Prochlorococcus marinus CUG1417: one gene and its partner. Each later gene encodes a partner of the first gene's protein in a complex. Links are inferred from orthologs where the notes say so. Each region holds a gene or a part of one and is shown in the gene's direction. Other genes may lie near its edges.

Evidence for each region.
Region 2: the proteins of rodA (region 1) and mrdA are in contact, whole or in part, in a crystal structure (PDB 6PL5), measured with the Thermus thermophilus proteins. The link is inferred for Prochlorococcus marinus CUG1417 from one-to-one orthologs. Residues at the interface, in WP_223903423.1 of Thermus thermophilus: Phe161, Val165, Phe168, Val169, Leu172, Pro198, Tyr199, Glu202, Tyr211, Arg212, Asp213, Gln220, Val221, Gln223, Ser224, Ile226, Ala227, Ile228, Gly229, Ser230, Gly266, Phe267, Val270, Leu274, Tyr277, Gly278, Leu281, Phe285, Leu289, Arg297; in WP_223903432.1 of Thermus thermophilus: Arg4, Ile5, His6, Leu8, Ala9, Phe12, Ala15, Leu16, Leu19, Gly20, Arg22, Ala23, Trp24, Leu26, Gln27, Val28, Tyr31, Tyr34, Leu36, Leu43, Thr45, Asp47, Lys156, Gln157, Gly158, Ser160, Val184, Leu201, Glu202.

Annotation. Positions count from the first base shown.
Region 1 is NZ_JAAORN010000002.1:463,089-466,383, reverse strand. Bases 22-2,983 are described here. They hold rodA (rod shape-determining protein RodA), read left to right. Parts: upstream 22-849; coding sequence 850-2,118; downstream 2,119-2,983. Other genes in these bases: HA140_RS08645 (sensor histidine kinase), read left to right, coding at 2,118-2,983; HA140_RS08655 (Mrp/NBP35 family ATP-binding protein), read left to right, coding at 22-846. Outside these bases: more of HA140_RS08655, read left to right, coding at 1-21; more of HA140_RS08645, read left to right, coding at 2,984-3,295. UniProt on the Escherichia coli protein: Peptidoglycan polymerase that is essential for cell wall elongation. Also required for the maintenance of the rod cell shape. Functions probably in conjunction with the penicillin-binding protein 2 (mrdA).
Region 2 is NZ_JAAORN010000001.1:37,469-40,792, forward strand. The notes cover bases 29-3,019. They hold mrdA (penicillin-binding protein 2), read left to right. Parts: upstream 29-618; coding sequence 619-2,421; downstream 2,422-3,019. Other genes in these bases: HA140_RS00190 (hypothetical protein), read left to right, coding at 29-356; HA140_RS00195 (hypothetical protein), read left to right, coding at 464-607; HA140_RS00205 (NAD(P)H-dependent oxidoreductase), read right to left, coding at 2,433-2,957; HA140_RS00210 (diflavin flavoprotein), read right to left, coding at 2,975-3,019. Outside these bases: more of HA140_RS00190, read left to right, coding at 1-28; more of HA140_RS00210, read right to left, coding at 3,020-3,324. UniProt on the Escherichia coli protein: Catalyzes cross-linking of the peptidoglycan cell wall. Responsible for the determination of the rod shape of the cell. Is probably required for lateral peptidoglycan synthesis and maintenance of the correct diameter during lateral and centripetal growth.

The DNA of each region.
Region 1 (3,295 bases):
GAGATAGATAATAATCCTCGAAAAACAGAACCTCAAAATCAAAGTAATGCGCCTGAGTTGCAGAAGATTGATGGTATTCAACATATCATAGCTGTTAGCAGTGGTAAAGGTGGAGTTGGTAAAAGTACCATTGCAGTTAATCTCGCTTGTTCTCTAGCTAAATTAGGCGCTAAAACTGGTTTGCTGGATGCCGATATATATGGACCTAATACTCCTTCAATGATGGGTGTTGCTGAACAAAATCCAAAGGTTACAGAAGGTAGTGGTACTGACCAAAGGTTAATACCTATTAATAAATATGGAATTTCTTTGGTATCAATGGGTTTTCTTATAGAAGAAGGACAACCAGTGATATGGAGAGGACCAATGCTAAACAGTATTATCCGTCAATTCCTTTACCAAGTTCAATGGAATCCTCTTGATTTTTTGGTGATTGACTTGCCACCTGGAACAGGAGATGCTCAAATTTCCCTTTCACAATCTGTTCCTATTTCTGGAGCTATTGTCGTTACTACTCCGCAACAAGTATCTTTGCAAGATGCAAGGAGGGGATTGGCAATGTTTAAACAACTTGGAGTACCTTTATTGGGAATTGTAGAAAATATGTCAGTATTTATTCCGCCAGATATGCCTAGTAAAAAATATGAAATTTTTGGTAAAGGTGGAGGATTAACCTTAGCTAAAGAAAATGATTTACCTTTATTAGCCCAAATTCCTATTGAAATCCCTCTCGTTGATGAAAGTAATAAAGGTGTACCAATCTCAATAAGCCAGCCCAATAAAGAAAGTTCTATTGCATTTGGTAACTTAGCTAAATTAATTAAGAATCAATTTGTTTATAGATAATTGATGTTTAGGAGAATCTTTGTATTAAATAAGAGAGGATTTTTACCAAAAAAAGACAAATACATTAGAGGTTTTTTATTTTCTCCACTACTATTAATCCCCCTTTTTTTAGTTGTTATTTCCGGTTTACTAATAAAAAGTATTCAGGGTGATTTTTTAGTATCTAATTATTTAGGCCATATCTTTACTGGTTTTTTAGGTTATTTTTTAGCATTTTTTATTTCTTATATACCTTTAGAGAGACTTAGAAAGTATTTAGTTCCATTTTATTTTTGTACTTTAATATCATTATTACTAATTTATTTTTTTGGGATCTCAGTTTCTGGAGCTCAAAGATGGCTAAACTTGGGAATTTTTTCTTTTCAGCCGTCAGAAGTAGCTAAACTAAGTACTATATTAACTCTTGCTTTAGTACTCGACAAAAAAATAATTTTAACAATAAGAGATTTAGTATTGCCTTTATTAGTAATGGTTATTCCTTGGCTATTAATTTTTTTTCAACCGGACCTAGGTACCTCTTTAGTTTTACTTGTTTTGACAGGTGTGATGCTCTATTGGTCGCAAATGCCCATAGAGTGGATTTTGATATTAGTGTTTTGTATTATCACCTCTATATTATATTTAACCTTTCCAAATCTTCTTATTCTTTGGATTCCTGTTATGGGATATCTTGCTTATAGATCTTCGAAAAAGAAAATTATTTTTTCTGCTCTCGCCATTTCATTTCATTTTTTAGTAGCAAAATTGACACCAATTTTGTGGCAATATGGCTTAAAAGAATATCAAAAAGATAGATTAGTTTTATTTTTAGATCCAAATAGAGATCCATTAGGTGGTGGATATCATTTGATACAGAGTCAAATTGCAATTGGTTCTGGAGGATTATTTGGGAATGGTTTGCTACAAGGTAAGCTGACTAATTTGCAATTTATACCTGAACAACATACTGATTTTATATTTAGTGCCTTAGGCGAAGAATTGGGTTTTGTGGGGTGCATAATAGTTTTATTTTTGTTTTTTCTTTTGATTAAAAAACTCATTAATACTGCAACAATTGCTAGGTCTAACTTTGAATCTTTAATTGTTATTGGAATAGCCTCAACTTTTTTATTTCAAATAATTATTAACTTATTTATGACTATTGGATTAGGACCAGTTACTGGGATTCCTCTTCCTTTTATGAGCTATGGTCGAACGTCATTGGTGACTAATTTTATATCTATTGGATTTGTTTTATCTGTATTGAAACGCTCTAGATCATTAAGAAGTTGATGAATTCAAAAATAACTATAAAAAAAATTCAAGAAAATTTGATTAACGGAGTTCAAACAATATATGTGGATAATGATACTTCCAGAAGAATGTGGTGGGCTTCTTTAGAAGTTATTCAAAAAGATTTTCTATCTCAGAATTATAAAAATGGGGGTATTTGGGTCGCCTCGCCTTTGCCAACTTTTAATGATAAAAAATTTTTAAATCAATTTCATGGATGGCTTTGGTCTCTTGAGGGGTTTCCATATTTTCAAAATGAGAATGCAGTTTTTTTGCCAGTAAATAATTCAGACAAAATAAAAAAAGATTTCGATTTAGTTAGTAATTATAAAGTTTTAAATCTTAGTCAAGAGGATGGTTATGAACCTTTTTTGATGATACTAACCCAAAATTTTCAATGCATATTATCAATTGTAGGAGAAAAAGATAAGAAAATTTTATTAATGAAGTGTGACGAAGAAAGCCTAAAACTTTCAATTGAATTAATGCACGCAAAATTAAAGCAAGAGAATTATGAGGAAGGAGCAAAATTTCGTAATGCAATTAATAATTTAGGTAATCTTAATATTAATAATCAATTTGAAAAATTATTTTGGCCCCTATTATCGGCAAAATTAGCAAATATTGCTCCCAATCATAATATTCAGAATTCTGTAAAAAACGATGAAAAAAATTTGCAAATAACTGAAGCAAAATTGTTACGTGCAATATCTCATGAAGTAAGAACGCCCTTGGCAACAATAAGAACCTTAATTAGTTCTACTTTAAAAAAATATAAGATGGACGAATCAATGAAAAATCGTTTAATTCAAATAGATAATGAATGTAATGAACAAATTGATAGGTTTGGTTTAATTTTTAATGCAGCAGAATTAGTGAGTAATGAAGTCCCGTCATTAAATAACTTGGCAAAAATTAATTTAGCTGAAATTTTCAAAAAGCTTTCTCCCCTATGGAATAAACAATTAAATCGACGTGGCATTTCTTTGAAGATTGATATCCCCAATCAACTTCCGCAAATTTTAAGTGATTCTGAAAAATTGGAATTAATGTTAAGTGGATTAATTGATAAAAATACTAGAGGATTAAAAGAAGGTAGTACATTAATATTAGAATTAAGACCAGCTGGTCAGAAACTAAAACTGCAATTAAAAGTACAAAAATTAGAAAGTAATCA
Region 2 (3,324 bases), on another replicon or contig:
TTGAGATGTTTTTAAAAACTCTTGAATTGATAAGTACATTTCATCCTTATCTAAGTTCTGGACAATTATTAGAAGTCGAGAGAAAAATGGCTATCATAAAAAAGATCTCTTTCGAAAAGTGGGTAACAAAATCGTTCGCCAAAAAAGCGAGATTATTAGAAAATGAAAAAAGAAAATTTCAAAGAGAAAGATTTTTTAATAGCTGGAGGGAATGGTTTAGTCTCGTAAATACTCAACAAGCCATTTTGCCGTTAATCGTCACATTATTTATTTCTTCATTTATTGGATGGTCTTTAGGGATATCAAAGAATAGTTGCAATCCTTACTTTGAACAAAATATAGATCAATTAAATTAATTTGTTTTTCATATGTTTAAGTATCAAAGTTAATATAATTTTGAAAAAATAAATTTCTTATTTAGAATTATATTAATTAGTTTATTACTTAAAAAAGTATATTTTTTATGTGTGAAAATTTTGATTCAAACAGCATAGAAAATGATGAGTTTAATCTGAAGAATGATGATAGTGAATATAAAGATTTAATAAATAGACTTAAAGAGATAAAATCAACCATTGCTTTATTAGAAAAAATAATATTTAAATAAATTTTATATTTTTGATTAAAACAAGTCCTAATAAAAAACTTATTTCATTTAAAAGACAACCTTTAGTCTTACTTATCTTTTCTTCTATTTCGTTTTTATTGATTCTATTTAGGCTAATTTTTTTACAACTATTAAATTATGAATCTTTTAAGAAGATGTCAGATGAAAATAGGATCAGACTTATTGCTTCGCAGCCTATACGTGGAAGAATACTAGATAAGAATGGTTATGTTTTAGCAGATAGTAGAGTTAAATATTCTTTAATAATAAAGCCTCAATCTGTTAATAAAAGTAATTGGGAAAAACATAAATCAAGTATTTCTAACTTGTTAAACATTGATAGTAATGTAATTCAAAAAAAATATTCTGATGGTCTAAAAAATCAAAAGCTTTTAGTTACTATTCTTGATGATTTAAATGTAGATCAATTAATAAAATTTAAGGAAAATGAAGGTAATTTAATTAGTTTTGAAATAGCAACCAAATTAATTAGAAATTATCCTTATAAATCCCTTGCTGCCCATGTAATTGGTTATACCCAGCCAATTACTGAATCAGAATATAAATTCTTATCTAAAAAGGGTTATAAATTAAGTGACTTAATAGGAAGAACAGGAATTGAATATGTTTACGAAGATTTTATAAGAGGTGAATGGGGTGGCGAAATGGTTGAAGTAAATTCATTAGGAAAATTTCAAAGATCCTTGGGTATAAAACCTCCAATTCAAGGTAATGATGTTGAATTAACAATCGATATAAATTTGCAATTAGTTGCTGAGGAAGTTCTTAAAGATAAAAAAGCAGGCGCGATAATAGTTATGGATCCCAGAGATGGTGCAATAAGAGCGATGGCAAGTAAGCCTACCTTTGATTTAAATTTTTTTTCAAAGGATTTCAAGCCTGAAAAAGAATATAATAAGATATTTAATTCTCCAGAAAAACCTCTTTTTAATAGAGCATTAAATGCTTATGATCCTGGAAGTATTTGGAAAATTGTAACCGCTTTAGCCGGCTTGGAAAGTGGAAAATTTCCTAGAGATACCATTTTAGATACAAAGCCATGTTTAACTTATGGGAGTCAATGTTTTAGAGAGCATAATGATTTAGGCTTTGGGTTGATAGGTTACGAAGATGCTTTAAGAGTTTCTAGTAATACATTTTTTTATCAAGTAGGCTACGGAGTAGGAGTTGATGAAATTCACAAGGTTTCACGAAAGCTTGGTTTTAATTCTTTATCTGGCATTGAAATTTCTGAACAAGAAAATATAGGATTAGTAGCTAGTAGTGAATGGGCTAAAGAAGGTAGAGGATGGGGGCAGCCAGGAAGAACTCCTTGGGTTCCAGAAGATATTGCAAGTATGTCTATCGGACAATTTGTTGTTCAAGTTACTCCAATTCAAATAGCTAAAGCATATGCAGCGATTGCCAATGGAGGTTACCTAGTTACTCCACATTTGACTAAAAAAGATTTAGAAAGTCGTTTAGATGAAAAACGTACTCCAATTGACATTGATCCTCAAAATATTCATTTGATAAAAAGTGGTCTAAGGAAAGTAGTAGAGTCTGGTACAGGGGTATCAATTAATTATGGAGTTTCAAATTTACCTCCAGTATCAGGTAAAACAGGAACTGCTGAAGATGGTGAAGGCGGATTAGATCACGCTTGGTTCGTTTGCTTTGCTCCTTCGGAAAAGAGTGAATTGCTCGTAGTCGCTTTTGCACAAAATACTCCTGGTGGAGGTTCGGTACATGCGCTTCCTATGGCTAGAGAAATTTTGAAAGTTTGGAATGAAAAAAGAATGAAATTTTATTAGGTTTTAAATGTTTATGTTTTTATTTTTTTCATTTGTAAAAGTCTTTGAATAATATCTTCAATTGTTTTTGTATCTATAGGTTTACTATATGAGGACAAAAGTTGTCTACCTAATACTTGACTTCCCAAATGTACTAATTGAATACGTAATGAGGTAAGTAACTCTAAACCTATTCCACCAGAGAATGTAGCAATTGCAATTGGTTGACCATTAAATAAATTCCTAAAATCATCTCCTGAAATAGATAACCAAGCTATGAAGTTTGAGAGAATAGGAGGAATAGATCCATTATATTCAGGAGCACAAATCACCCACTTTTCTATTGTGAAAAGCTTTTTTTTTAATTCTTCTATTACAACTGGGATATTATCTTTGCTGTGAATTCTTGGATTAAATAATGGAATATCAAGAGTCGTAAGATCTAGTATCTCAGAACTTATTTTAAGTTCAATACTTTTTTCAAGGAATTTTTCTGAAAGTTCTAGATTTTTTCCACAACTAGCAGTAATGATTATAAGATCTTTTGATTCAGTCATAAATTAGATAAATAAATTTAATAGCTAGCACCAGTTTTACGGTGATGAACTGCGGTTAGACTATCGGAGTTTAGTATATTACCGTGTAGTACTTCAGCGTATATTACCCAATGATCCCCACATTCCATTCTCTCTTTTACTGAAGCGTCTAACCACGCTAAGGATTCAGGAATGATTATTTGTTCATTGGGAGTTAATTCAATATCTAAACCTTCAAATCTATCTTCTCCTGGCGCAAAGGGTTTTGTAAATCTTTTCAGAGGTTCTTTAAAATCTTTTTCACTGAGAATATTTAATGCGAATGAATCTCCTATTTGCAGAAGAGACTCTACCGATCTATCTTTTGCTACTGCAATACTTAATCCCG